One region of the Allobranchiibius huperziae genome, then DNA from elsewhere that is predicted to be linked to it. Evidence: predicted binding sites of a transcription regulator. Region 1 holds the regulator's gene; the other holds the start of a gene.
What was found. The regulator Rex, encoded in region 1, represses fermentation and respiration genes when NADH is low (regulators of the CRP and FNR family bind a similar motif). The targets are predictions, from matches to a motif close to CTTGTGAANNNNTTCACAAG.

Region 1 (14,756 bases):
GGAGGGTGAGCTCATCGTCAACTCCAGTCAGGGCGGCGGTTCCAAGGACACCTGGGTGCTGGCCGCCGATCGCGGTGCCGTTCCCGAGGCGTCACCGGCCCCCGCGGCCGAAGACGCCGTCGTGCACCCGAGCCTGCGGGCCGGGCGGGCCGCGGAGCGCGCGTCGGACGCCGACGACACCGCACCGCCCCCGAGCGGCCACGGTGGCGAGCAGAGCCAGACCCAGAGTCAGAGCCAGACCCAGACCGCGGTGCGGACGTCGTTCGGCGGTGAGCGCTAGATGTTGAGTCGGATCGCCGAGGCGCTCTTCTGGATCGGCCGCTACGTCGAGCGCGCCGAGTGCACGGCGCGCATCCTCGACACCTACCTGCAGCTGCTCATCGAGGACCCGGTCATCGACGAGGAGGCCACCTGCCGTTCGGTGATGGCTGCCATGGGCATCGCGTACGGCGAGGGCACCCCGGACGCCGGGACGCTGCTGCAGACCCTGTTGCTCGACCGCACGGCTGCCCCGTCCATCGCATACGCAATCGAGACCGCCCGGGAGAACGCGCGCCGCTCGCGGGAGGTCGTCTCGACCGAGGTGTGGGAGGCCATCAACAGCACCTACAACGCGGTGCTCGCGGGGCAACTGCAGCAGCGGCGGCCCGCTGACGCGTTTCGTTTCGTGCGCGAGCGGGCCAGCATGATCTCCGCGCTCGCGGACAGCACCCAGAGCCACGACGACGGCTGGCAGTTCATCGTCCTCGGGCGCAGCATCGAGCGGATCGACATGACCGCGCGGCTGATCACGATGGGCAACTACGTGTCCGGGCCGAACGGCGCCTGGGCGCTCACGCTCCGCTCGTGCGGCGCCGCCCACGCGTTCACCCGCGTCTACCGGGTGACCGAATCCCCGCGCGCCGCAGCGGAGTTCCTGCTGCTCGACCGGCTCTTCCCGCGCTCGATCTCCCACCTGCTCGAGCAGGCCGGGCATTGCCTGGAGGAGCTGGACCCGAGGTCGAGGCGGGTCGGTTTCGGCGGCGACGCGGCACGGGTCATCGGGCAGGCGCACGCGCGACTGTCCTACCTGTCCCTGACCGACCTGGTCACCGACCTGCCCCGGGAGATGGAGGAGCTGCAGCGCGTCTGCGCCGATGCGACCGAGGCGATCGCGAAGCGGTATTTCGAGGGCGTCGTGGCGCCCGAGTGGCTGACGGAGGCCCTGTGAGCGTGACCATGCGGCTGGTGCACCGCACCGGCTACACCTACACCGGCCCGGCGACGCAGTCCTACAACGAGGCGCGTCTGACGCCGCTGTCGAGCGCCCGCCAGACGGTGCTGCACTCCCGCGTCGACGTCACGCCGACGCCGTGGATGGAGCAGTGGACGGACTACTGGGGCACGACCGTCACGTCGTTCGAGCTTCATGAACCGCACGACGAGCTGAAGGTCGTCGCGATCAGCACCGTGACGGTCGACCGCCACCCCGCCGAGACGGCGGGCATGACCTGGGAGCAGTACGCGGACCCCTCGGTGCGCGACGAGTTCGAGGAGGTGCTGCGCATCGTCCCGCGGACGGCGCTCGGCCCCGCCTTCGAGGAGGTCGTCGCGCGGGCGCGCGAGAACGCGGCGACTCCTGCGGTCTTCGTCACCGACGTCATCGCCGCCATCCGCGAACGGCTGGACTACATCGCGGGACGGCGCACGGTCTACGCACGCTGCGCCGGTGCCTGGGACGACGCCCAGGGCGCCTGCCAGGACTTCGCCCATCTCGCCCTGGGCGCCCTGCGTTCGCAGGGCATCCCGGCCAGGTTCGTCACCGGCTACGTCTTCCCCGACCGGGACGCTCCGGTCGGTGCGAACGTCACCGGTGTGTCACACGCATGGATCCAGTGGTGGGACGGCGCATGGACGGCGGTCGACCCGAGTGCAGGAGTCGTCCCCGACGACTTCTACATTGAAGTGGCGCAAGGTCGCGACCATTCAGATGTCGTGCCCCTGCGGGGCATCTTCACCGGCACCCCGGGCAGCAAGATGTTCGTGACCGTGGAGATCAGCCGGCTCGCGTAATTCGAGGAGATCAATCGTGTTGGACCCCAGCGCAGCACTGCGCGCAGGCCTGCTCGGCCTGTCCCGTAACGACAAGGTGCGGCGGGTCGTGCAGAACGCGCCCGTCAGCCGGGACGTCGTACGCCGCTACGTCGCCGGCGAGGGCACCTCCGACGCCGTCGAGGCGACGACCGGACTGCACGGGCAGGGACTGCTCGGCACCCTGGACTTCCTCGGCGAGGACTGCACGGATCTCGAGGGAGCACGGCACACCCGCGACGCCTACCTCGACGTCCTGCGGGCGCTGAGCGACGCCGGGCTCACCGAGCGCGGCGGCGTGGAGGTCAGCGTCAAGCTGAGCGCCATCGGGCAGGCGCTGCCGCACGACGGCCACAAGATCGCTGTGGACCACGCGCGGGAGATCTGCGCGGCCGCGGCCGCCGCGGGCACGACGGTCACCATCGACATGGAGGACCACACCACCACCGACGACACCCTCGAGGGCGTGCGCGAGCTGCGCGCCGACTTCCCCTGGGTGGGCGCGGTCCTGCAGGCCTACCTGCGGCGTACCGAGGCCGACTGCCGCGACCTCGCGACCGCCGGCAGCCGGATCCGGCTGTGCAAGGGCGCCTACGACGAGCCGGGCAGTGTCGCCTACCTCGACAAGGCGCACGTCGACCTGTCCTACGTGCGGTGCCTCAAGGTGCTCATGCACGGCGACGGCTACCCGATGGTCGCCAGCCACGACCCCCGGCTCATCCAGATCGCCGGGTCGCTGGCCGACCGCTGCCTGCGTGCCTCGGACTCCTTCGAGTACCAGATGCTCTACGGCATCCGCCCCGACGAGCAGCAGCGACTGTCCGATGCCGGCCACCAGATGCGCATCTACGTGCCGTACGGCGACCAGTGGTACGGCTACCTCGTCCGCCGGATGGCCGAACGGCCGGCGAATGCGATGTTCTTCGCCCGCTCCCTCATCAGCAGGGGATGACCGTGTCGCGCGCCGACACCGTTGCCATCCTGGGCGCCGGGGTGATGGGCGAGGCGCTGCTCTCGGGCTGGCTGCGCGGCGGACGCGATGCCGTCACGGTCCTGATCAGCGACCGCAGCCCCGAGCGGCTCGCGAACCTGAAGGACAAGTACGCCGTGCGGGCGCTTCCCGCCGCGGAGGCGGCAGCCCAGGCGGCGACCCTCGTGCTCGCGGTCAAGCCGCAGGACATGCGCGCGCTGGTGCAGGAGATCTCCGGCGCGGTCGGCGACAGCACGCTCGTGGTCTCCCTCGCGGCCGGCATCACCACGGCGTTCCTGGAGGCGCAACTGCCCGAGGGCACCTCGGTGGCCCGGGTGATGCCCAACACCCCGGCCCTGGTCGATCAGGGCATGTCCGCGGTGAGCCCCGGCGCGCACTGCGACGCCGACCAGCTGGCCACAGCGACCGGGCTGCTGCAGGCCTGCGGCCGGGTCGTCGCGCTGCCGGAGCACCACCTCGACGCGGTGACCGCGATCAGCGGCAGCGGGCCAGCATACATCTTCTACGTCGTCGAGGCCATGATCGAGGCCGGCGTGCTGCTGGGGATGCCGCGCGCCACCTCCACCGAGCTGGTCGTGCAGACCCTCTACGGCGCCGCGACCATGCTGAAGGAGACCGGCGAGCACCCCACGGTGCTGCGCGAGCAGGTCTCTAGCCCGGGTGGCACCACGATGGCCGCACTGCGCGAACTGGACGACCACAAGGTCCGCGCGGCGTTCCTCACCGCGATCGAGGCGGCGGCACGGCGCTCGGCCCAGCTGGCCGCAGGGGAGTGAGTCGCGAGGGGTGGACGCAGCTACCCCCGGGCGCGACGGCCGTGCGAGAGTACCCGCATGACTGACATCACGGTTCGTGCTCTCGGGGAGCAGGACTGGCAGATCTACCGTGACGTACGGCTGGCTGCACTGTCCGACAGCCCCGATGCCTTCGCGGCCAGCGTCGCGCAGGAACGACAGTTCGACGACGCCTTCTGGCGACGTCGTCTGGTCCGCTCCCGCCGGTTGATCGCCGAGCGCGGCGACGACGTCGTGGGCGTCGTGTCCGTCGGGCGGTCGCCTGCGGAGGACCCCCGCAGCTGCGAGCTCTTCGGCCTCTGGGTGAAGCCCGACCTGCGTGGTCAGGGCGTCGCCTGGCAACTCGTGCAGGCGGGTGTCGAGCAGGCCGGCACCGACTCCTTCCAGTTCGTCGTCTACTGGGTGGGCACCGACAACGGCCGGGGCGTCGCGTTCGCGAGCAGCTTCGGCTTCCGTCCCACCGACGCGCGGCGACCGATGAAGGTCACCGGCGTGCCCGAGGGCACACCCGCCACCCAGGAGGAGCCGGACGTCCCCGAGGACGAGATGGCGATGGTCTACTCCCTCGGCGAGGACCCCGGCTCGGTGCCGAGCTCGGTGCTGTGACGCGGGACCGTCGATGACGAGCCGATGACCGCCTCGACCCGGATCGTCTGGGACGAACGGCTGACCCGGTACGACTTCGGCGATCACCACCCGATGGACCCGCGGCGGCTCGCGTTGACCGCCGTACTGGCCCGTGAGTACGGCGTCTTCGATGCCCCGGGTGTCCAGGTCACGGGGCCCTCGGACCCGACCGAGGACCTGATCCGCACGGTGCACGACGCGGCGTACGTCGAGGCCGTGCGCGTCGCGTCCGCCGACCCCGAGCTGGCCGACACGACGTACGGGCTCGGCACGACCGACGACCCGGCGTTCCTCGGGATGCACGAGGCGTCCGCGCTCATCGCGGCCGGCACCCGCGACATCTGCGACGCGGTGTGGTCCGGTGAGGTGTCGCACGGCGTCAACTTCGCCGGCGGCATGCACCACGCGATGCCCGGAAACGCGTCCGGATTCTGCGTCTACAACGACGTGGCCATCGGGATCGAGTCGATGCTGCGGGCCGGCGCGCAGCGGGTCGCATACGTCGACCTCGACGTGCACCACGGCGACGGCGTCGAGAAGGTCTTCTGGGACGACCCCCGGGTGCTCACCATCTCCATCCACGAGGGCCCACGCACTCTCTTCCCGGGCACCGGCGATCCGGCCGACATCGGCGGCCCGGGCGCGCTCGGCGGCGCCGCCAACATCGCGCTGCCGCCCGGGGTGGGCGACGCGGCCTGGCTGCGGGCGCTGCACGCCGTCGTACCCGGTCTGCTGCGCGCGTTCGCCCCGCAGGTGCTGGTCACCCAGCACGGCTGCGACTCCCACTATCTGGACCCGCTGGCGCACCTGCGCCTGTCGGTGGACGCGCAGCGGACCGCGGCCGAGTCGATGCACGACCTGGCCCATGAGGTGGCCGACGGTCGCTGGGTGGCACTCGGTGGCGGCGGATACGAGATCGTCGACGTCGTCCCGCGCACGTGGACCCACCTGCTCGGGATCGCCGCGCACGCACCCATCCCGCTGGACACGGCCATCCCGGCGGCCTGGCACGACTACGCACGGATGACCTGTGGGCGGCCCGGTCCGCCGCGGATGGGCGACGGGGTGGCCGAGCACGACCGGGTGTGGTGGAAGTCCTGGGCCACCGGCGCCGACCCGAACGATCGGGTCGACCAGTGCGTGCTCGCGACCCGTGAGGCGGTCTTCCCCGAGCACGGGCTCAACGTCTGGTTCGACTGAGCTCGCCGCAAGGGCGCCGCGTGGTCCGTTGTGGGCGCTGATCCGGTGGGGTCGTCGCTGCAAGGGTGCCGCGTGGTTCGTTGTGGGCGTCGGCGTCACTTTCAGGCGGCCTTGATCGGTACGTGGGGTGGCCGGGTGAGCGTGCCGCGGGGAGGGCGCCGCGCGGTCCGTTGCGGGCGATCCGGTGGGGTCGTCGCCGCAAGGGCGCCGCGCGGTCCGCTGTGGGCGTTGGCGCACGCGTAACCGGGCAGGAGGAAAAACACGCTCGTACGGCGTGTCGAGTGGACATTTTAGTCTCAAACTTCACACAGGATGCGTTCTACCTCTAGGGTGCATTTCAGCACCAGCCGACCCGCACTCCTGGCCTGCTGAAAAGACCATCCGTTGCGGACCGCACAGAAAATAGAGGCCCCACCATGCCGCACGAGACGCACGTGGGCGAGGTTACCTTCATGACCGTCGCCGAGGTGGCCACCATCATGCGGGTGTCGAAGATGACGGTCTACCGACTGGTGCACAGCGGCGAGCTCGAGGCCGTTCGGGTGGGACGCTCGTTCCGGGTGCCCGAGACCGCCGTGACCGAGTACCTCAGCCAGTCCTACATGGGCACCGCCTGAATCCGCCCGGCCGGTGCGGGAGACGGTTGATTCGGCCGCATCCCCGGCATGCCGTAGCCTGACTGGCAGCCTTTCTGAAATTTCCGATCATCGAAGGACAGCGTTCACGCATGGGTTCAGTAGTCAAGAAGCGCCGCAAGCGGATGGCGAAGAAGAAGCACCGCAAGCTGCTGCGCAAGACGCGACACCAGCGTCGTAACAAGAAGTAGCAGTAGGACCTACGAAGGCCCCTGTCGCCTGGCGTGAGCCGTGGCGGGCGGGGGCTTCGTCGTACGATCTGCGCACAGCGATCATCCGCACCCGCGAGAGGGAACCCGATGGCTACGACCGTGCTCGTCACCGGGGTCTCGCGTTTCGTCGGCGGACTCGCCGCGCGGGCCCTGTCGACCGACCCGCGGATCGAGCGGGTGCTGGCCGTCGACGTCGTACGCCCTGCCCATGACATCGGCCGCGCGGAGTTCGTCCGTGCCGACATCCGCAACCCGATCATCGGCAAGATCATCAAGCAGGAGAACGTCGACACCGTCGTGCACCTGGGCGTGATCACCACGCCGCGGCAGGCGGGCGGGCGCACGACGCAGAAGGAGATCAACGTCATCGGCACGATGCAGCTGCTCGCTGCGTGCCAGAAGGCGCCCTCGCTGCGACGGCTCGTCGTCAAGTCGTCCTCCGCGGTCTACGGCAGCTCGCCGCGCGACCCCGCGATGTTCACCGAGGACATGACGGCGCGGCGCACCCCTCCGCGCGGTTTCGGCAAGGACTCCGTCGAGGTCGAGACCTACGTACGCGGCTTCGGCCGTCGCCGGCCCGATGTCGACGTGTGCATGCTACGGATGGCCAACGTCGTCGGCCCCGGGCTGCGCACCACCTTCTCCGACCTCTTCCACCTGCCGGTGATCCCGGTGCCGTTGGGATTCGACGGCAGGTTCCAGGTGCTGCACCTGGACGACGCGATCGGCTCCATCCATGCCGCCACCTTGCGCGAGGAGTGCACGGGGGTGATCAACGTCGCCGGCGACGGGGTGCTCACCGTGCACCAGGCCGCCCGCATCGCCGGTCGCCCGACACTTCCGGTGCTGGCGCAGGCCGGGCCGCTCGTTCAGCAGTTCACCTCCCGCGCCCGGGTCGGCAACTTCTCCGCGGAGCAGATGGACCTGCTCTGCTTCGGGCGGGGGATGGACACCACAGCACTACGTACGTCGCTCGGTTACACCCCCGAGCGCACCACACGCGAAGCATTCACCGACGTCTTCGGCGGCGACAACCGAGTGTCGGCGCTGCTGCGAGCAGGGGGAGCCCATGCCTGACAAGACCACCGGATCCGACGCGACAGGCGCGCGCAAGCGTCCGCCCCGCGCCGCGTTCGCCGGCGCGCGTGCCGACCGACCGCTGCGCGTCGTGCCCGACCCCGCACCGGCACCCGAGCCGAGCGGGTCGCCGTACGACATCGAGTCGATCGTCAAGCTGCTGGTGCGCACCCTGCGGATCGCCGGCTCGGCGGCAGGGCTCTCCGGTGACGACCTGGACCGGCGGATCACCAAGGCGCTCGCGTTCCTGCGGCGTCGCATCACCGGGGAGTACGAGGTCGACGACTTCGGCTTCGACCAGGAGTTCACCGACGAGGTGTGGCTGCCGCTGCTGCGGCCCCTCTACAAGCGCTGGTTCCGCGTCGAGGTGCGCGGCATCGAGAACCTTCCGCTCGAGGGCGGCGCGCTGGTGGTGTCCAACCACTCCGGCACGGTGCCGGTCGACGGGCTGATGGTCCAGGTCGCCATCCACGACGAGACGCCCGGCCACCGGTACGCGCGTGCGCTCGGCGCGGACCTGGTCTTCCAGTCCCCGGTGCTCGGCGATCTGGCGCGCAAGTCCGGATCCACGCTGGCGGCGAACGCCGACGCCGAGCGGCTGCTGCGCGCCGGCGAGCTGGTCTTCGTCTGCCCCGAGGGCTTCAAGGGCGTCGGCAAGCCGTTCGGCGAGCGCTACCGGCTGCAGCGCTTCGGTCGCGGCGGGTTCGTCAGCGCGGCGCTGCGCACCGGCGTGCCGATCATCCCGTGCTCGATCGTGGGCGCCGAGGAGATCTTCCCGCTGCTGGGCAACGCCAAGAGCCTGGCCCGGCTCTTCGGCTTCCCCTACTTCCCGCTGACGCCGACCTTCCCCTGGCTCGGCCCGCTCGGTCTGCTCCCGTTGCCCAGCAAGTGGATCATCGAATTCGGCGCGCCCATCCCGACCGACAGCTTCGAGCCGGCGGCCGCCGACGACCCCATGCTGGTCTTCGATCTGACCGACCAGGTGCGCGAGACCATCCAGCAGACGCTCTACTCGCTGCTGCTGCAACGACGTTCGGTCTTCTGGTGAGCGACGAGCCGCGCATCACCCTCATCAGCAAGCCGGGGTGCCATCTCTGTGACGATGCCCGCACGGTCATCGCCGCGGTCGCGGCCGACACCGGCGTCGGGTGGGTGGAGATCTCCATCCTCGATGATCCGGCGTTGCGCGAGCAGTACGCCGAACAGATCCCCGTCACGCTGGTGGACGGCGCCCAGCACGACTACTGGCGGGTCGACGAGAAGCGGCTGCGCGCCGCCCTGGCCTGAGCCCCCGACTCTTCGCCCGAACGCCCGCGAGATGCAGCAGGTGTAGTACCGCCTAGCACTTTCAGCGCTCCAGAGCGATTTTGTGCATGCCTTCACAAAGTCTTATGGTCAGGGGGTATTACTTCCTCTGCGCAGGCGTTTGATATAGGGCCTGCCGACCTCGGGAGGAGTCGAGCGCCCTTGACGACCGACCCCATGACGCGGCGGGACATCCCGGACGCGACGGTAGCTCGACTTCCGGGCTATCTGCGTGCTCTGCACCCCCTCGTATCCGCTGGTGTGGAGGTCGTGTCCTCCGAGGAGCTCGCGACCATCGCGGGCGTCCGCTCGGCTGGTTTGCGCAAGGACCTGTCCTACCTCGGCTCGTACGGCGTGCGCGGCGTCGGCTACGACGTGGAGCGGCTGGCCAGCGAGATCACCCGCCAGCTCGGCCTGCAGCACCCCTGGTCGGTCGCGATCATCGGGATGGGCAACCTCGGGCACGCGCTCGCGGCGTACAGCGGTTTCGCCACCCGCGGCTTCAAGGTGCAGTGGCTCGTCGACCGCGACCCCGCCGTGGTGGGCACCACGATCGCCGGCATGCAGGTCGTGGACTTCGAGCAGTTCGCGGCAAGCGTGACCGAGCAGGTCATCGCGGTCATCTCCACGCCGCCGGTCGCCGCCCAGGAGGTCGCCGACGCCGTCGTGGCTCTCGGCGTGCGCTCCATCCTCAACTTCGCGCCCGGCGTGCTGAACGTCCCGGCCCACACCCAGGTGCGCAAGGTCGACCTCGCCACCGAGCTGCAGATCCTGGCCTTCCACGAGCAGCGCGGCAAGGACGACGCCCGCCTCGGCGCCGACGGGATCGAGGCCAGCGGATGAGCGTCATCGTCATCGGCATCTCCCACCGCACCGCCGACATCGCCACGCTGGAGCGCGTCGTCCTGAACGACGTGCAGCAGGACCGGATCGGGGAGTCCCTGGTCGGCAATGAGCACGTCAGCGAGCTGCTCGTGCTGTCGACCTGCAACCGCACCGAGCTGTACGCCGAGGTCGGCACCTTCCACGGTGCGGTCACCTCGATCAGCGAGACGCTCGCCGCGGTGACCGGTATGCCGCTGCCCGCGCTGCGCGACCACCTCTACGTGCACTTCGAGGACCGGGCCGTCGCCCACCTCTTCTCCGTCGCCGCGGGGCTGGACTCGATGGCCATCGGCGAGAGCCAGATCCTGGGTCAGTTGCGCGCCTCGATGCGGGCCGCCCAGGACGCCGGGCGGCTCGGCTCGTCGCTGTCCGAGCTGGTGCAGCACGCCCTGCGGGTGGGCAAGCGCGTGCACGCCGAGACCGACCTCGACACCGTGAGCCGGTCGCTGGTGGAGCAGTCGCTCGGCATCGCGCAGGAGCACCTCGGCGCACTGTCCGCGCAGTCCGCGGTCGTCATCGGCGCCGGTTCGATGAGCGCCCTCGCCGCCCACACCCTCACCCGCGCCGGCGTCGGCGGCCTCACGATCGTCAACCGCACGCCTGAGCACGGGCAGCGACTGGCCGCCGCGACCGGAGCGATCGCGCGACCCTGGGCGCAGCTGACCGACGCCCTCGCCGGGGCCGACATCGTGATCTCCTGCACCGGTGCCGTGGGCCACATCCTGGTGCCGCACCTGCTGACCGCCGACGGCCCGCCCGCCCGGCACATGGTGCTGATCGACCTTGCGCTGCCGCGCGACATCGACCCCGCGTGCGGCGAGCTCGACGGCGTCACGCTCGTGACGCTCGAGGAGCTCGGCGCCCGGACCACCGCCGACGGCCCGCAGCGCGACTCGCTGCGCGTCGTACAGGACCTGGTCACCGCCGAGGTCGCGGAGTTCCTGGTGCTGCGCCGCTCGGCCGCGGTCGTGCCGACCGTCTCCGCGCTGCGGGTGCGCGCCGCGGACGTCGTCGACGCCGAGATGGACCGGCTGGTCGGTCGCCTGCAGCTGACCGATGCGCAAGCGGCGCAGGTCCGCCAGACCCTGCACCGGGTGACGGAGAAGATCCTGCACACGCCCACGGTACGGATGAAGCAGCTCGCCGGTGAGGAGCACGGACAGGACTACGCCGCGCTGCTGCGCACCCTCTTCGACCTCGACCCGCACGAGGCCCGCGTCTCGCGGGTCCCGCGGCTGTCGGACGGTGATCGCCGATGATGGTGCGACTCGGCACCCGGCGCAGTGCGCTCGCGACCATCCAGAGCGAGAGCGTGGCGCAGTTGCTGCGCGACCGCGGCCACGAGGTGGAGCTGGTGATGATCACCACCGAGGGCGACACCAATCGCGCACCCCTGGAGACCATGGGCGGCACAGGCGTGTTCGCCGCCGCGATCCGCCACGCGCTGCTCGCCGGCGAGGTCGACCTCGCGGTCCACTCGCTGAAGGACCTGCCGGTGCAGCCGGAACCGGGCCTGGTGCTCGCCGCCATCCCGTCCCGTGAGGATCCCCGCGACGCCATCGTCGCCCGTGACGGACTCACGCTCGCCGAGCTGCCCCAGGACGCTGTCGTCGGCACCGGTTCGCCTCGGCGGGCCGCGCAGCTGAACGCCCTCGGGCTCGGACTCGCCGTGCGCGGGATCCGCGGCAACATCGACACGCGCATGTCGCTGGTGACCAGCGGCACGGTCGACGCCGTCGTCCTCGCGCGCGCCGGGCTGGCACGGATCGGTCGTACCGCGGCGATCACCGAGGTCCTCGACCCCTTGCAGATGCTGCCGGCTCCCGGTCAGGGCGCGCTGGCGCTCGAGGTCCGCGAGGACGCCACGGAGCTGCGCGCGGCGCTCGCGCCCCTGGACGACCCCGACACCCGTGCCGCGGTCACTGCCGAACGCGCGCTGCTCGGTGCGCTGGAAGCGGGCTGCTCGTCGCCGATCGGGGCGCTGGCCGAGGTCGTCGAGGAGCTCGACGGTTCTCTGATGATCTCGTTGCGCGCGTTCGTCGGTAGCAAGGACGGCGGTTTCGAACTGCGCCGATCCGTCACCGGCCCGATTGAGGCCGCCCCCCGGCTGGGTATCGAACTGGCACAGCTGTTGCTCCAGGACGGTGCCGCCGACGTCATACCTCCAGGGGCGCCTCCGAAACCGGATGCGTTCCCCACCCACCCCGAAGACCTCGTCCCAACAAACGCTGCGGAGCGTGAATCGTGAGCACCACCACTGCATCGAATCGCAAGAGCGGCACGGCGAAGGGCGCCAAGGCCGTGAAGGCCCTGCCCACTGTCGCCTTCGTCGGCTCGGGCCCCGGCGACCACGGACTGCTGACCACGCGGGCCGTCAGCCTGCTGCGTCGCGCCGACGTCATCGTGATCGACCGGATCGCGCGCGAGGACTTCGTCGCGCCCTACGCCCGCGCCGACGTGGAGATCGTCGACGCCGGACACGGCGAGGCCGGCCAGCCGCTGACCCACGCCTCCCGCGCGAAGCTCGTCGTGCGCGCCGCGAAACAGGCGTCGCCGAGCGACCCGTCCTCCGAGGAGACCCTGGTGGTCCGCCTGATGGACGGCGACCCCGCGATGTTCAACGGTCTGGCCGAAGAGGCGGTCGCCCTGCGCAAGGCCGGTATCCCCTTCGAGATCGTGCCCGGCGTCAGCGCGGTGTCCGCGGTGCCGTCGTACGCTGGAATCCCGTTGACCAACAACGCGACTCGTGCTGTGCACGTCATCAGTGCCGGTGACGGCAAGGTCGTGTGGGAGCGCTCCGCCGGCGACGACACGACCGTCGTGCTGCTCGGTGCCACCGAGAACATCGCCGACGCGCTGGGCCGGTTGCTCGCGGCCGGGCGGGACGGCGACACCGGTGTCGCGCTCACCTCGCAGGGCACCCTGATCGAGCAGGCCACCCAGGTCACCACCCTCGCCGAAGCGGCCGATGCGATCCGCGCCGACAAGGTGCACGCGCCGACCGTCGCGGTCGTGGGCGGCACCGTGGCGCTGCGCGACCAGCTGTCCTGGTGGGAGAACAAGCCGCTCTTCGGCTGGAACGTCCTCGTGCCGCGCACGAAGGAGCAGGCCGGCACGATGACCGAGCGGCTGGCGTCGTTCGGTGCGGCCAGCGATGTGGTGCCGACCATCAGCGTCGAGCCACCGCGCACCCCGCAGCAGATGGAGCGGGCCATCAAGGGCCTGGTCACCGGCCGCTACGAGTGGATCGGCTTCACCTCGGCGAACGCGGTGCGTGCGGTCAAGGAGAAGTTCGCCGAGTTCGGTCTGGACGCCCGCGCGTTCGCCGGGCTGAAGATCGCCGCCGTCGGGGGAGTCACGGCCGATGCCCTGCGCGAGTGGGGGCTGGAGCCGGACCTGGTGCCGGACGGTGAGCAGTCGGCCAAGGGACTGCTCGCGGGGTGGCCGGAGTACGACGACCTGCTCGATCCGATCAACCGGGTCTTCCTGCCGCGCGCCGACATCGCCACCGACACTCTGGTGGCCGGCCTGCAGGAGATGGGCTGGGAGGTCGACGACGTGACGGCCTACCGCACGGTGCGCGCCGCTCCGCCGGCTCCGCAGGTGCGCGAGGCGATCAAGTCCGGTCGATTCGACGCGGTGCTCTTCACCTCCAGCTCCACCGTGCGCAACCTGGTGGGCATCGCGGGCAAGCCGCACACGTCCACCGTGGTGGCGTGTATCGGCCCGGCGACCGCGAAGACCGCCGAGGAGCACGGCCTGCGGGTCGACGTCCTGGCCGCCGAGCCCTCCGCCGCGTCACTGGTCGACGCCCTGGCCGACTACGGCCGCGGCCTCGCGCTGTCCGCCGCCGAGGCGGGCGACGACGTACGCCGTCCGAGCGAGCGGCGTACGGCGGCGCGGCGCAAGGCCAAGGCCTGATGGAGCACCGCCCGCGCAGGCTCCGCCAGACCCCGGCGGTCCGGCGGCTCGTGGCACAGACGCGGCTGCACCCGGCCGATCTGGTGCTGCCGATGTTCGTCAAAGAGGGCCTGGCCGACGCGGTCCCGCTCGCCTCGATGCCGGGCGTGCTGCAGCACAGTCTGGACTCCCTCGTGGTCGCGGCACGGGATGCGGTCGCGGCCGGCGTCGGCGGATTGATGATCTACGGCGTGCCCGAGCACCGCGACGAGATTGGTTCGGGCGCAACGGATCCGGACGGCATTCTCAATGTCGCGCTGCGCCGCCTGCGCGACGAGCTGGGTGACAGCACGGTCCTGATGTCCGACCTGTGCCTCGACGAGTTCACCTCCCACGGGCACTGCGGAGTGCTCGACGACCGTGGTCGCGTCGACAACGACGCCACCCTGGAGCTCTACGCGCAGATGGCGCTGGCGCAGGCCCGCGCGGGCGCCCACGTGCTGGGGCTGTCCGGGATGATGGACGGCCAGGTCGCCGCGTGCCGCGCGGCCCTGGAGGAGACGGGCTTCACCGACACGATCATCCTGGCGTACGCCGCCAAGTACGCCTCAGCGGCGTACGGGCCGTTCCGCGAGGCCGTCGACTCGGCCCTGCAGGGTGACCGCGCGACCTACCAGCAGGACCCGGCCAACTTCACCGAGTCGCTGCGCGAGGTCTCTCTCGACCTGGCGCAGGACGCCGACATCGTGATGATCAAACCGGCGCTGCCCTATCTCGACGTGCTGCACGCCGTCGCCGGTGAGGTCGACGTCCCCGTCGCCGCCTACCAGGTGAGCGGTGAGCTCGCGATGATCGAGGCGGCCGGCGCCAACGGCTGGATCGACCGGGACCGGATGATGCTGGAGACGCTCACGTCCATCAAGCGCGCGGGTGCGTCGATCATCCTCACCTACTACGCCGTCGAGGTCGCCACGATCCTGCGAGCCGCCATCTGAGAAGGTCGGTCGGCGGTAGGCTCGGCTGCCATGAGCGGGCGTCCGTGACAGCCACCGACCAGGTC
Region 2 (14,756 bases), 2.5 Mb from region 1:
CTGGATGATCCCCAGGAACTCCGCCTGCTCGGCGATGTAGAAGACGCCGAGCATGATCATGCACAGCGCCATGCCCATGGCCGCGTGCACGGCCTTGCGCGCGAAGAGCAGTGCGAGGGCGCCGACCACGGACAGCGGTGCGCCGAAGAAGAACAGCGTGGACTCAGCCCCGCCCAGGTGCATCATTTCTTGGTCTCCGAGTCGAGCAGGGCGCGGTCCATCGGACCGTCGCCGTCCGGTCCCTTGTCGGGTCCGCCCTGAGCCACCGGCCGACGCGGTCCGCCCCCCGGACCGTGGGTCTGGTCGGGCCCGCGGTCCTCGAACGCGACGTTGGGCTCGCCGGTGACGGAGCCGGACTCCGAGGGGGTGCCCTCGTCGCGCGTCGCCGGGTCGAACTCGTCCTGCCGGGCGGCGGCGTGGTGGTCGGCGTTCTGCTCGACCCAGTCGCGCTGCGCGGGGGTGGCCCCGTCGACCTTGCCCTGGTAGTAGTCGCGCTCCTCCATGCCCTCGACCATCGGGTGGGGCGCGGGCAGCATCCCCTGCTGGATCGGGGCGAGGAGCTGGTCCTTGGTGAAGATCAGGTCGGCGCGGTTGTTGTCGGCCAGTTCGTACTCGTTGGTCATCGTGAGCGCGCGCGTCGGGCACGCCTCGATGCACAGCCCGCAGAAGATGCAGCGCAGGTAGTTGATCTGGTAGACGCGGCCGTACCGCTCGCCGGGTGAGAAGCGCTCCCCCGTGGCGTCCACGTTGTTCGCGCCCTCGACGAGGATCGCGTCCGCCGGGCAGGCCCAGGCGCACAGCTCGCAGCCGACGCACTTCTCCAGCCCGTCCGGGTGCCTGTTCAGCTGGTGGCGGCCGTGGAAGCGCGGCTGGGTGGGCCGCTTCTCCTCGGGGTACTCCTCGGTCGCCACCTTGCGGAACATCGTCGAGAAGGTGACACCGAAACCGGCGACCCCGGCGAAGATGCCGGGCCGCTCGGGCTTGGAGGGCGGCGCGCTCGCGTGCGCGCCGTGGGTCTTCTTGTCAGCCACGGGGTTCCTTCTGACGTACGTCGTCTTCTCGGCTGGACTCGCGCGTCACCCGGGGGCCGGACGCGGCGGTGAGGACAGGCATCGGCTCGACCAGGCGCTGCCCGGGGAGCGGTGGCACCGGGTGTCCACCCGCGAACGGGTCGACCTCGTCGGGCACCTGCGTACGGTCGGCGGCTTCCTGCCGTCGTGCGGCGCCTGCGTCCCAGATCCACGCCGCCGCGAGCACGAGCACGGCGGTCGCCGCGATCACGATCAGGGTCGCGCGGTGGATGTTGCGGCCGAACAGGCTCACCTGCGTCTCACCGAGGAAACCGGCGTTCGAGGCGCGGATGAAGGCGATGACGACCACCCAGACCAGGGTGCTCGGGATCATCAGCTTCCAGCCCAGCTTCATGAACTGGTCGTAGCGCACCCGCGGCAGGGAGCCGCGCAGCCACACGAAGAAGAACATGAAGATCCACAGCTTGACGACGAACCAGAGGACGCCCCACCAGCCGTGGTTGAACAGGCCGCCGTCGATGGCCGCGATCCCCGGAGGGGCCTGCCAGCCGCCCAGGAAGAGGGTGGTGGCGAGCGCGGAGACGGTGAACATGTTGACGTACTCGCCGAGGAAGAACATCGCGAACTTCAGCGAGGAGTACTCGGTGTGGAAACCACCGGTGAGCTCGCCCTCGCCCTCGGCGAGGTCGAACGGCAGTCGGTTGGTCTCGCCGACCATCGTCACCACGTAGATGATGAAGGAGAAGAACGCCGGGATGATGTACCAGACCCCGTGGCCCTGGGCCAGGACGATCTGGCTGGTCGACATCGAGCCCGCGTAGAGGAAGACCGCGACGAGCGCCAGGCCCATGGCGATCTCGTACGAGATCACCTGGGCGCTCGAGCGCAGCCCGCCGAGCAGGGGGTAGGTCGAGCCGCTGGACCAACCGGCGAGCACGATGCCGTAGACGCCGACGCCGGCGACCGCGAGCACCAGCAGCACCGCGACGGGGGTGTCGGTCAGCTGCAGCGGCGTGTAGTGGCCGAACATCCACACGTTGCCCGAGACCGGGATGATCGCGAACGAGACGAACGCCATGGCGCCGGCGATGATCGGCGCGATGATGAACATCAGCTTGTCGGCGTTCTTGGGGGTCAGGTCCTCCTTGAGGGCCAGCTTCACCCCGTCCGCCAGCGTCTGCAGCAACCCGAACGGGCCGACCCGGTTGGGGCCGGGGCGCTGCTGCATGCGGCCGATGACGCGTCGTTCGAACCAGATCACCAGCAGCGTCTGGACGAGCAGGAAGACGAAGAGCAGCACCGCCTTGATCAGCGACAGCCACCAGGGCGTGTCGCTGAAGTCCGCGGCCGGCGTGCCGGTGGCGGCCGCCAGACCCGAGAGATGACCCAGCTGCGTCATACCTGCACCTCCGTGCGGCGTCCGAGGGAGACCAGGTCGCCCGCGTCGGCGTGCAGCGTCGCACGCACGGCGCTGCCGGCCGAGTTGGTGGGCAGCCAGACGACGTGGTCGGGCATGTCGGTCACGGCGACGGGGGCGCTGATCGCGCCCGCGCGGGTGCTCACCGTGAGCTGGTCACCCTCCTGTACGCCGACCGCCTCCGCGGTGGCCGCGGACAGGCGCGCCGTCGCGATGGGCGCGGTGCCGGCCAGGAACGGCTCACCGTCCTGCATCCGGCCGCGGTCCAGCAGGTGCGACCAGGTCGCGAGCACGGCCTGTCCGACGAGCGGTCGCGGCACGCCGGCGGCGCGGACGCGCGGGGCTGCGGGGCGGGCGCCGGTCCACGGACCGAGCTCCTGCATCTCCTCGCGGATCTGCTCGGTGGTGCGGGTGCCGAGGAACTCCCCCAGCTCGCCGGCGAGCAGGTCGAGCACGCGGTAGTCGCTCATGGCCAGGCTCTCGATAGCGCGCTCGAAAGGCCGCACGCGACCTTCCCAGTCGACGTACATGCCGGTCTTCTCCTGCTGCGGAGCGACCGGGAAGACCACGTCGGCGTCCTGCGTCACCGCGCTGGCGCGGATCTCCAGGCTCACCGTGAAGGCCCGGCGGACCGCTTCGGTCGCGAGGGCCGGGTCGGGCAGGTCGGCGGTGTCGACACCGCCGATGACCAGACCGGCCAGCTCACCGGATGCTGCCGCGGCGAGCATGGCGGCCGTGTCGCGGCCGGCACCGGCCGGGAGGTCGGCGCCCCACACCGTGCCGACCTGGGACCGGGCGGCCTCGTCGTCGACCGGGCGGCCGCCGGGGAGCAGGTTGGACAGTGCGCCGACCTCGAGCGCGCCGCGCTCACCGGCGCGACGGGGCACCCACGCGATGCGGGCACCCTTGCGGTCGGCGAGCCGCAGTGCGGCCGAGAGGGCACCCGGGACGGTCGCCAGTCGTTCACCCACCAGGATGATCGAGTCACCAGTCAGCCGTGCGCCGTGCTCGGCGAGCTCACCGGTCGTGGCGCTCAGCGCCTCGACGACCTCGGCCTCGGTGCCGGGGGCGGCCTGGATCAGCACGCCGCCCATCTTGGCCAGGCCGCGGGTCGCGAACGGCGCCACGGACAGCACGGCGGCCATGCCCTTGCGGGAGGCCTTGCGCAGTCGCAGGAAGATCATCGGCGACTCCTCCTCGGGCTCCAGCCCGAGCAGGAGGACGGACGACGCGTGCTCCAGGTCCTCGTACGTCACGGCACCGGGCGCACCCGGTCCGGTGGCGGCGACACCGTGAGCGAGGAACGCCGCCTCCTCGGCCGAGTGCGGCCGGGCACGGAAGTCGACGTCGTTGGTGCCGAGCACGAGACGCGCGAACTTGCCGTAGGCATAGGCGTCCTCGGCGCTGATGCGGCCGCCGGTGAGGACACCGACACCGCCGTGCTCACGTGCCGCGGACAGTCCCGCGGCAGCGGCTTCGAGGGCCTCGGGCCATCCGGCGACCCGCAGCTCACCGTCGGCTCCACGCACGAGCGGCGACTGCAGACGGTCGGCGGCGTCGGCGTACGTGAACGCCCAGCGGCCCTTGTCGCAGTTCCACTCCTCGTTGACGGCCGGGTTGAGCAGAGCCATCCGGCGCAGCACGTGGCCGCGGCGGGTGTCGGTGCGGGTCGCGCAACCGCTGGCGCAGTGCTCGCAGACGCTCGGCGTCGAGACCAGGTCGAACGGGCGGGACCGGAAGCGGTACGCCGCGCCGGTGAGCGCGCCGACCGGGCAGATCTGGACGGTGTTGCCGGAGAAGTAGGACTCGAACGGCTTCTCCTCGTAGATGCCGACCTGCTGCAGCGCGCCGCGCTCGATCAGGGCGATGAACGGGTCGCCGGCGATCTGGTCGGAGAAGCGGGTGCACCGGGCGCACAGCACGCAGCGCTCGCGGTCCAGCAGCACCTGGGAAGAGATGTTGATCGGCTTGGGGTAGGTGCGCTTGACGTCGTCGAAGCGGCTGCGCGGACGACCGTTGCTGATCGCCTGGTTCTGCAGCGGGCACTCCCCGCCCTTGTCGCAGACCGGGCAGTCCAGCGGGTGGTTGATGAGCAGCAGCTCCATCACGCCCTGCTGCGCCTTGTCGGCGACCTGCGAGGTGTGCTGGGTCTGCACGGCCATGCCCTCGGTCGCCTCGAGCGTGCAGGACGCCTGCGGCTTGGGCATCGGTCGCATCGAGCCGTCCGGGCCCTTGGTGGACACGTCGACCAGGCACTGGCGGCAGGCGCCGACCGGGTCCAGCAGCGGGTGGTCGCAGAAGCGCGGCACCTGGATGCCGACCTGCTCCGCCGCGCGGATCACCAGGGTGCCCTTGGGCACGCTCACGGGGACGCCGTCGACCGTCAGGCTGACGGCGTCGGGCGCCGTGGGCGCAGGGCTGGCGTTCCCACCCTTGTCGACGGCGTTGCCGCCGCCGGCGGGCGAGGTGAGTGTCGTCATACGGACACGGCCTCCTTGATCTCTCGGGCGGGAACGTCGAACAGGACGGAGCGCTCCGGCGGGAAGGCCTCCCACCAGGGGGTGTGCGTGCCGGCTTCGAACTCCTCGCGGAAGTAGTGCACCGCGGAGGTCACCGGGCTGGTGGCGCCGTCGCCGAGCGCGCAGAAGCTGCGGCCCAGGATGTTGTCACAGATGTCGACGAGCTTGTCGATGTCCTCCGTGGTGCCCTGCCCGTGCTCCAGGCGCGTGAGGATCTGCTTCAGCCAGAAGGTGCCCTCACGGCACGGCGTGCACTTGCCGCAGGACTCGTGCGCGTAGAAGTCGATCCACCGGCTGACGGCGCGGACCACCGACACCGACTCGTCGAAGATCTGCAGCGCGCGGGTGCCCAGCATGGAGCCCGCGGCCGCGACCGACTCGAAGTCCAGCGGGACGTCGAGGTGCTCGTCGGTGAAGATCGGCGTCGAGGAGCCGCCGGGGGTCCAGAACTTCAGCTTCGCGCCGTTCCGCATACCACCGGCCATGTCGAGCAGCTCGCGCAGCGTGATGCCGAGCGGCGCCTCGTACTGACCCGGCCGTGTGACGTGCCCGGAGAGGCTGAAGATGCCGTAGCCCTTGGACTTGTCGGTGCCCATCGCGGAGAACCAGTCGGCGCCGTGCAGCACGATCGAGGGCACCGAGGCGATGGACTCCACGTTGTTGACCACGGTCGGGCGGGCGTAGAGGCCCTCGACGGCGGGGAACGGCGGCTTGAGGCGCGGCTGACCGCGCCGGCCCTCCAGGGAGTCCAGCAGCGCGGTCTCCTCACCGCAGATGTACGCGCCGGCGCCGGCGTGCACGGTGACGTCCAGGTCGTAGCCGGTGCCGTGGATGTCCTTGCCCAGGTGACCCGCGGCGTACGCCTCCTCGACCGCCTTCAGCAGGCGACGGTAGACGTGCACGAGCTCACCGCGCAGGTAGATGAACGCGTGGTGGCAGCCGATCGCGAACGACGTGATCGCGACACCCTCGATGAGGAAGTGCGGCGCCGCGAGCATCAGCGGGGTGTCCTTGCAGGTGCCCGGCTCTGACTCGTCGGCGTTGACCACGAGGTAGCGGGGTCCGCCGTCCGGCTTGGGCAGGAAGCCCCACTTCATGCCGGTCGGGAAGCCCGCGCCGCCGCGGCCGCGCAGACCGGAGGACTTGGTCGCGTCGACCAGCTCCTCCTGGGTCATCGTCAGGGCCTTGTCGAGCGCCTGGTAGCCCTCGTAGCGCAGGTAGGTGTCCATCGTCCAGCTCTGGGGCTCATCCCAGAAGCGGGTCAGAATCGGTGTCAGCGGAGTGCTCATGCTGGGCCCGCCTTCTCGCCGGCCTTGCTGTCGGCGGGGTTCGCTGGGGTGTCGGTGGAGCCTGCCAGGCCCGGTGCCGGTGCGTCGGCGGGGCTCTCGGCATCTGAGTCGCCCCGGATCTCACCGGAGGACGCGTACGGGTCGAAGCCGTCGGCCTTGGCGAGGCGCAATCCCTCCAGGGACGGCCCGCCGGCGCCGACACCCTCGTCGGCCAGTCCGTCGTTGAAGCCTGCCAGCACCCTGGAGACGTGCTTGAAGCTGCACACCTTCGAGGCTCCCCGGGTGGGGCGCACCTCCTTGCCGGCGCGCAGGTCGTCGACCAGCTGCGTCGCCGACGCGGGCGTCTGGTTGTCGATGAACTCCCAGTTGGCCATCACCACGGGCGCGTAGTCGCACGCGGCGTTGCACTCGACCCGCTCCAGGGTGACCTTGCCGTCCGGGGTGGTCTCGTCGTGCCCGATCCCGAGGTGCTCGCTCAGCGTGTCGAAGATCAGGTCGCCGCCCATGACCGCGCAGAGCGTGTTGGTGCAGACGCCCACGGTGTACTCGCCGTTCGGGTGGCGCTTGTACTGGGTGTAGAACGTCGCCACGCCGCTGACCTCGGCATCGGTCAGCTCCAGCTTCTCGGCGCAGAACGTCACGCCGCGGCCGGTCACGTAGCCGTCGACGCTCTGGATCAGGTGCAGCAGCGGCAGCAGCGCCGAGCGCTTCTGCGGGTAGCGCGCCACCACCAGGTCGGCGTCGGCGTGCAGGGCGCGCAGCGTCTCCTCGTCGTACGGCGTCTCACTGGCGTGCAGCGGCGTCAGCTCGTGGAACGGAGCCTCCACGTGTGCGTCTGTCATCGGTCTACTCCACCCATCACAGGGTCAATGGAGGCGACGGCCACGATGACGTCGGCGACCGAGCCGCCCTCCGCCATCACGGCGACCGCCTGCAGGTTGTTGAACGACGGGTCGCGGAAGTGCGCCCGGTAGGGGCGCGTCGCGCCGTCGGAGACGATGTGCGCGCCGAGCTCGCCCTTGGGGCTCTCCACGGCGGCGTATGTCTGGCCGGGCGGCACGCGGAAGCCCTCGGTCACCAGCTTGAAGTGGTGGATGAGCGACTCCATCGACTCGCCCATGATCTCGCGGATGTGATCGAGGCTGTTGCCCTGACCGTCCGAGCCGACCGACAGCTGGGCCGGCCAGGCGATCTTCTTGTCGGCGACCATCACAGGGCCCGGTTCAGCGTCGAGGCGCTCGATGCACTGCTCGACGATCCGCAGCGACTGGTGCATCTCGTCGATGCGCACCCGCAACCGGCCGTACGCGTCGCAGCTGTCGCGCGTGGGGATGTCGAACTCGTAGGTCTCGTAGCCGCAGTACGGCTCGGCCTTGCGCAGGTCGTACGGGAGCCCGGCGGCCCGCAGGATCGGACCGGTGATCCCGAGCGCCATGCACCCGGTGAGGTCGAGGTAGCCGACGTCGACGGTGCGGCCCTTGAGGATCGGGTTCTCGTTGAGCAGCGCCTCGAGCTCGCCGAGACCGCGACGCAGCTCGGGGATGATCTCGCGCACCTGGTCGGTCGTGCCCTCGGGCACGTCCTGCGCGACGCCGCCGGGGCGTACGTACGCGTTGTTCATCCGCAGCCCGGTGACGGCTTCGAACACCTGCAGGATGCGCTCACGCTCGCGGAAGCCGATGGTCATGACCGTGGTCGCGCCCATCTCCATACCGCCGGTCGCGAGGGCGACCAGGTGCGAGCCCATCCGGTTGAGCTCCATCATCATCACGCGGATGACGCTGGCGCGCGCCGGGATCTGGTCGGTGATGCCGAGCGCCTTCTCGATCGCGAGGCAGTACGCGGTCTCGTTGAAGGTCGGCATGAGGTAGTCCATGCGCGTGCAGAAGGTCACGCCCTGGGTCCAGGTGCGGAACTCCATGTTCTTCTCGATGCCGGTGTGCAGGTAGCCGATGCCGGCCCGCGCCTCGGTGACGGTCTCGCCGTCCAGTTCGAGGATGAGCCGGAGCACTCCGTGGGTGGAGGGGTGCTGCGGACCCATGTTGACGACGATCCGCTCCTCGTGGAGGGCAGCGGCCTCGTCGACCAGGTCGTCCCAGTCGCCGCCGACGGCGTTGAGGACGGGCGTGCTCTCGTCGACGCCGGCGTCCGGGGTCGTGGCTCCGAATGCGTCTTGCTGGGCAGTGGTGCTCATCGGTAGGACCTCCGCGTGTCCGGGGGCGGCACGGTGGCGCCCTTGTACTCCACCGGGATGCCGCCCAGTGGGTAGTCCTTGCGTTGCGGGTGACCCGGCCAGTCGTCCGGCATCAGGATCCGGGTGAGGGCGGGGTGACCGTCGAAGATGATGCCGAACATGTCCCAGGTCTCACGCTCGTGCCAGTCGGCACCGGGGTAGGTCGAGACGATGCTCGGAATGTGCGCGTCGCTGTCGGCGACAGCGACCTCGACACGGATCCGCCTGCTGTTGTTGGTGATCGACAGGAAGTGGTAAACGGCGTGCAGCTCGGCGCCGGTCTCCTGCGGGTAGTGCACGCCCGAGACGCTGAGGCACATCTCGAAGCGCAGGCGGGGCTCGTCGCGCAGGGCGCGGGCGACCGCGGGCAGGTGCTCGCGGCGTACGAAGAGGGTCAGCTCGTCGTGGGAGACCACGGTGCGCTCGACGGCCTCGTCGTACGACGAGTCGGCCTCTCGCAGCGCCGATCCCAGCGCGTCGGCCATCAGGTCGAACGTGCCTCCGAACGGCCGCTCGGTGTTGCCCGGGAAGAGCACCGGGCGCTGCAAGCCGCCGTACCCGGTGGTGTCGTTGCCGAGGGAGGAGCCGAACATGCCCTCGCGCTGCGCCACGACGACGGGACCCGCGTCTCCGACGTCATGGTGCTCACGCGGCTGGACCGCGCCCTCCTGGTCGGCCGTCGTCCGGTCGACGGGGCCGCCGGACGGCTCCTTCACCGGTCCGGTCGCGGGGTTGCCGGCGACCGGCTTCGCGTCGTCACTCATCAGGCCGTACCCCCTGGGCGCGATTCCGCGCTCACTCCATTCGCGCCTTCCAGCGCGGCGAACCCGGCGTACCCGCTCGCTGTCATCACGCCAATAGCCCCTTCATCGCGTGCGTGGGCGTCGCCTCGAGCGCTGCGGCCTCCGCGGCGCGGGCGGCAGCGACCCGGTTGACACCGAACTTCATGCCCTGGATCTGCTTGTGCAGCTCCAGGATCGCGTTGAGCAGCATCTGCGGGCGGGGCGGACAGCCCGGCAGGAAGATGTCGACCGGAATGATGTGGTCCACACCCTGCACGATCGCGTAGTTGTTGAACATGCCGCCAGAGCTCGCGCAGACACCCATCGAGATGACCCACTTGGGCTCGGGCATCTGGTCGTAGACCTGGCGCACGACCGGCGCCATCTTCTGGCTCACCCGGCCCGCCACGATCATCAGGTCGGCCTGGCGCGGGGTGGCGCTGAAACGCTCCATCCCGAAACGCGCGATGTCGTAGTCGGGGGTGCCGACCGCCATCATCTCGATCGCGCAGCAGGCGAGGCCGAAGGTCGCCGGCCACACCGAGCCCTTGCGCATATAGCCCGCCACCTGCTCGACCGTGCTGAGCAGGAATCCGGCCGGGAGCTTCTCTTCGATACCCATGTTCACACTTCGATTCGCATTGTCGTGCCCGACATTTCATGCATGTGTTGTGCCGCGCTCAATCCCATTCCAAGCCACCCCGGCGCCACACGTACGCGTAGGCCACGAAGACGGTGATCACGAAGAGCACCATCTCGACCAGCGCGAACAGACCCATCCGGTCGAAGTTCACCGCGAACGGGTAGAGGAAGACGCTCTCGATGTCGAAGACGATGAAGAGCATCGCGGTCAGGTAGTACTTGATCGGCACCCGGCCGCCGCCATCGGCGTGCGGGCTCGGCTGGATGCCGCACTCGTACGCGTCGGCCTTGGCGCGGTTGTAGCGCTTGGGTCCCGCGAGTCCCGCGGCGCCGAGCACGGAGAAGACCGCGAAGCCGGTGCCGAGGGCGGCGAAGATCAGCAGCGGGTAGTAGGAGTAGTGGTTCATACGGGCTCCTTCACCAAGTCCCGGGCCAGCCCGAGGTTACGACCGATCCACCCGACGACGGGCGCACTGGGGTCCATCATGCCGCCGGTGTCATCCGGGACAGCAGGGCGAGGGCCCTGTCGTCGATCCGGCCACCCGTGGTGTCCCCCAGGTTGGCCATCACCTTCAGCAGGAACTGCATCATCGTCTTGCGCGGCAGGCCGTACTTGACCGCCAGTCGCATGACGTCGGGGTTGCCGATCATCTTGGCGAACATCCGGCCCAGCGTGTAGTAGCCGCCGAGCGCGTCGCGCATCACCTGCGGGTAGCTGAGGAGCACGCGCTCGCGACTCGCGTCGTCGGTGCGGGCGAACGCCTGGGCGACCACCTCGGCCGCGAGACGGGCCGATTCCATCGCGTACGCGATGCCCTCACCGTTGAACGGGTTGACCATCCCGCCGGCGTCGCCGACCAGCAGCAGCCCGTCGGCGTAGTGCGGCTGGCGGTTGAAGCCCATCGGCAGCGCGGCGCCCTTGATGGGGCCGGTGATGGTCTCCTCGTTGTAGGTCCACTCCTCCGGCATGGTGGCGACCCACTGCCGCATGACCTCTTTGTAGTCGGTCTTGCCGAACGCGGAGGAGGTGTTGAGAATGCCGAGGCCGACGTTGGAGGTGCCGTCGCCGACGCCGAAGATCCAGCCGTAACCGGGCAGCAGCACGCGCTTGCCCTGCGCGTCCTTGGACCACAGCTCCAGCCAGGACTCCAGGTAGTCGTCGTCGTGCCGGGGGCTGGTGTAGTACGCGCGGACGGCCACGCCCATCGGGCGGTCCTCGCGCTTCTCGCGGCCCATCGCCAGCGAGAGGCGGCTGGAGTTGCCGTCCGCGGCGATGACCAGCGGAGCGCGGTAGCTCATGGTGGCTCCCGTGGCGCGCCCGTCGACGCCCATCTCCTTGGCCTCGACCCCGACGATGTGCCCGTTCGCGCCACGGACCGGCGCCACGACGTTCACGCCCTGCCGCAGCTGTGCGCCCTGCTTGACCGCGTGCCGGGCCAGGATGTCGTCGAAGTCCTGGCGGGTGCGCACGAGGCCGTACGGCGGGAAGCTGGCGTTGTCCGGCCAGTCCAGCTGCAGTCGCATGCCGCCGCCGATGATCCGCAGGCCCTTGTTCTTGATCCAGCCGTCGTCCTCGGGCATCGGGATGCCCAGGCTGACCAGCTCCCGGACCGCGCGCGGAGTGAGCCCGTCGCCGCAGACCTTCTCCCGCGGGAAGTGCGTCTTCTCCAGCAGCAGGACGTCGAGCCCGGCCATCGCGAGGTAGGCGGCGACCGACGATCCACCCGGACCGGCGCCGACGACGATGACATCGGCGGTTTCCGGAGCGGACGTGGTGAGCGCGCCGCCCGACAGTGACTGGCTCACGGGGCGTCCTTGGGAGGTCTTGTGACAGTTTTCACGAGCGTCTGAACTCTACGACCGCGTCGTTCGTTCGCGAACTGAGGGCCCCCTAAGAACCACCTGAGGACGGCGCTCACCGGAGTCCACGACCCGGTCAGGGCGCCTTGTGCCCGCGGTGCATCGCGACGATGCCGCCGCTGGAGTTGCGCCACTCGACGCTGGACCAGCCCGCGTCCTGCAACAGGCCGGCCAGTCCCCCCTGGTCCGGCCAGGACTGGATCGACTCGGCCAGATAGACGTACGACTCGGCGTTCGACCCCACGCGGCGGGCGATCTTGGGCAGCGCCTGCATCAGGTACTCCGAGTAGACCTTGCGGAAGACCGGGTTGGTCGGCATGGAGAACTCGCACACGACCAGGCGCCCGCCCGGCTTGGTCACCCGCAGGAACTCCCCCAGCGCGACGACCGGGTCGGAGACGTTGCGCAGGCCGAAGGACATCGTGACCGCGTCGAAGACGGCGTCCGCGAAGGGCAGCCGCATGGCATCCGCGGCGGCGAACGCGAGTCCGGGATAGGTGCGTACCCCCTGGCGCAGCATGCCGAGCGAGAAGTCGGCCGGCACGACGTGGGCGCCGCGGTTCTGGAAGGGCAGGCTGCTCGTGCCCGTTCCGGCGGCGATGTCGAGCACGGTCTCGCCCGGCTGCGGATCGACCGAGGCCAGGACGACCTTGCGCCAGCGCCGGTCCTGTCCCAGCGACAGCACGTCGTTGGTCAGGTCGTAGCGCTTGGCGACGTCGTCGAACATCCGGGCGACGTCGGCCGGCTGCTTGTCCAAGCTGGCGCGATTCATGCCCGCATCCTTCCGCACGCCGCTGACCGGCTCGTCGTCCGTACCGCCGAAGCGGTCCAGGAACGGCACCCCACGACGTTACCGACGGGTAGCACCTCTACTTACTCTGCGGTAACCTCGGGCGCATCGTGTGACCCCGATCACCTGGAGCGTTCATGAAGACCCGCCGTCCGACCCGAGCAACCCTCGCCACCCTCGTGGCCGCAGCAGCCGTCGCGGGAGGGGCCGGCGTGAGCATGCCGAGCGCTCACGCCAGCGGCACCGACGCGTTCTACAGCTACGACGGCAGCGCGCCGTTGTCGTCGTACGCACCGGGAACCGTGCTCAAGACGCGGACCCTCCCCTACCACGTGGCGGGCATTCCCACCCCCGTCAAGGCCGTGCAACTGCTCTACCGCACCACGGACGCCCAGGGCCGCCCCGTCGCCAACGTGACCTCCGTGCTCGAGCCCAACGTCACCGCGAACCCGGACAAGGTCGTGTCCTACCAGTCGTTCTATGACTCGCTCAACCCCGAGGACTCGCCCTCGCGCTCCATCGCGGGCGACGTCTCCCTGGGGGGCGCGATCAACGACGCCGAGGCGCTCTTCATAGCCCCGGAGCTGCTCCAGGGGTACCCGGTGATCGTGGCCGACACCCAGGGCCAGAAGGCCGACTTCGCGGCCGGCCCCGAGTACGGCACCAACACCCTGGACTCCATCCGGGCGGTCACGGCCTCCTCGGCGACCGGTGTCTCCCCGTCGGCCGAGGTCGGGCTGCTGGGCTACTCCGGCGGCGCGATCGCCACCAACTGGGCGGCGGCGCTCGCACCCAGCTACGCCCCCGACGTCAACAAGAACCTCATCGGCGCCACCGAGGGCGGCCTGCTGGTCGACCCGGCGCACAACCTCGGATACGTCAGCGGCAGCTCCATCTGGGCCGGCATCGCCCCGATGGCCCTGATCGGCGTCGCCCGGGCGTACAACCTGAACCTGCAGCCCTACCTCAGTGCCTACGGCGCCTCGCTCTTCACGAAGCTGCAGAACGCGTCGATCGCGAACGTGCTCGGGCAGTACCCCGGCCTCACCTACCGGCAGCTGGTCAAGCCGCAGTACGCCGACCCGAACTCGATCCCCGCGTTCGTCACCGCGGTCAACAAGCTCAACCTGGGCTCGCGGCCCACGCCGACCGTCCCGCTGTCGATCTCGCAGGGCGAGGGCGGCTGGGCCGAAGGCACCTCCGGTGACAAGCCCGGGATCGGCAAGGGCGACGGCGTGATGATCGCCGGCGACGTGCGCACCCTCGCGCGCCAGTACTGCTCGACCGGCAACAGCTCGGTGCAGTGGACGCCGTACCCCCTGACCAGCCACATCCCGACGGCGGCGCTCTGGGCACCGACCGCGCTGGCGTGGCTGGATGCCCGGTTCGCCGGACTGAAGGCTCCGAGCAGCTGCGGTTCGATCCCCACCGGCAACCCGCTCACCCCGCAGGCCCCGACCGCGGGTTGATCCACGATCGAGGAGGGCGGGCCCGCGGCGACCGCCGCTGGCCCGCTCGTCGTCGGTGCCTGAAGGCGGCGCATCCGGCCGGGCTAGGGTGATCGGTCGTGACGTCGCTCGTGGCCGCTGGACCCCTCGGCATTCCCGACCTGGTGGTCCGCACCACCCGCATCCCTGACCCCGGTGACCTGGCCCGCCTGATCCCCGACGGCGTGCCGTCCGGCGATGTCGTGAGCTGGATCCGCAGTGGAGACGGGCTGGTCGGCTGGGGCCGCGCCGCGCAGATCGACACCAGCGGGACGCAGCGCTTCCGGGACGCGGCCGACTGGTGGCAGGAGGTCACCACCAGTGCGATCTGCCGCTCCGAGGTCGACCTGCCCGGAGCGGGCCTGGTGGCGTTCGGGTCGTTCGCCTTCGCACCCGACTCCCCGTCCGGCGGGTCGCTCATCGTGCCCTCGACCGTGGTCGGACGGCGCGGCGGCATCGCGTGGGTCACCCGGATCAGCGACCGTCTCGAACCCAACCCGGCACCCGACGTGGCCCCCGCACCGATCGGACCGGGTGCGGCCCGGTTCGCCGACGGCGCCCTGAGCGGCGAGCAGTGGACGCAGGCGGTCGCGCACGCCGTACGCGGGATTCTCGCCGGCGAGGTCGACAAGGTCGTGATGGCCCGCGACGTCATCGCGCAGACCGAGGCGCCGATCGACCCGCGGTGGCTGATCGGCCGGCTGGC

Region 2: HNR15_RS14105 (geranylgeranyl reductase family protein) is a predicted target of Rex. The motif match lies at 11,738-11,757, and genes of this name have one in related genera.

Annotation. Positions count from the first base shown of each region.
Region 1 covers NZ_JACCFW010000001.1:493,440-508,195, forward strand. The annotation lists gene HNR15_RS02360 (circularly permuted type 2 ATP-grasp protein) at 1-280, shown strand, start outside; gene HNR15_RS02365 (alpha-E domain-containing protein) at 281-1,210, shown strand; gene HNR15_RS02370 (transglutaminase N-terminal domain-containing protein) at 1,207-2,052, shown strand; gene HNR15_RS02375 (proline dehydrogenase family protein) at 2,069-3,022, shown strand; gene proC (pyrroline-5-carboxylate reductase) at 3,019-3,837, shown strand; gene HNR15_RS02385 (GNAT family N-acetyltransferase) at 3,895-4,461, shown strand; gene HNR15_RS02390 (acetoin utilization protein AcuC) at 4,486-5,682, shown strand; gene HNR15_RS02395 (helix-turn-helix domain-containing protein) at 6,099-6,299, shown strand; gene HNR15_RS02400 (30S ribosomal protein bS22) at 6,410-6,508, shown strand; gene HNR15_RS02405 (NAD-dependent epimerase/dehydratase family protein) at 6,617-7,606, shown strand; gene HNR15_RS02410 (lysophospholipid acyltransferase family protein) at 7,599-8,654, shown strand; gene HNR15_RS02415 (glutaredoxin family protein) at 8,651-8,893, shown strand; gene HNR15_RS02420 (redox-sensing transcriptional repressor Rex) at 9,074-9,754, shown strand; gene HNR15_RS02425 (glutamyl-tRNA reductase) at 9,751-11,055, shown strand; gene hemC (hydroxymethylbilane synthase) at 11,052-12,044, shown strand; gene HNR15_RS02435 (bifunctional uroporphyrinogen-III C-methyltransferase/uroporphyrinogen-III synthase) at 12,041-13,717, shown strand; gene hemB (porphobilinogen synthase) at 13,717-14,691, shown strand; gene HNR15_RS02445 (MarR family transcriptional regulator) at 14,736-14,756, shown strand, end outside.
Region 2 covers NZ_JACCFW010000001.1:2,970,255-2,985,010, forward strand. The annotation lists gene HNR15_RS14055 (NADH-quinone oxidoreductase subunit J) at 1-186, opposite strand, end outside; gene nuoI (NADH-quinone oxidoreductase subunit NuoI) at 183-1,031, opposite strand; gene nuoH (NADH-quinone oxidoreductase subunit NuoH) at 1,024-2,430, opposite strand; gene HNR15_RS14070 (NADH-quinone oxidoreductase subunit G) at 2,427-4,928, opposite strand; gene nuoF (NADH-quinone oxidoreductase subunit NuoF) at 4,925-6,256, opposite strand; gene nuoE (NADH-quinone oxidoreductase subunit NuoE) at 6,253-7,098, opposite strand; gene HNR15_RS14085 (NADH-quinone oxidoreductase subunit D) at 7,095-8,450, opposite strand; gene HNR15_RS14090 (NADH-quinone oxidoreductase subunit C) at 8,447-9,253, opposite strand; gene HNR15_RS14095 (NuoB/complex I 20 kDa subunit family protein) at 9,339-9,893, opposite strand; gene HNR15_RS14100 (NADH-quinone oxidoreductase subunit A) at 9,952-10,320, opposite strand; gene HNR15_RS14105 (geranylgeranyl reductase family protein) at 10,397-11,719, opposite strand; gene HNR15_RS14110 (demethylmenaquinone methyltransferase) at 11,850-12,545, opposite strand; gene HNR15_RS14115 (lipase family protein) at 12,701-14,032, shown strand; gene HNR15_RS14120 (isochorismate synthase) at 14,131-14,756, shown strand, end outside.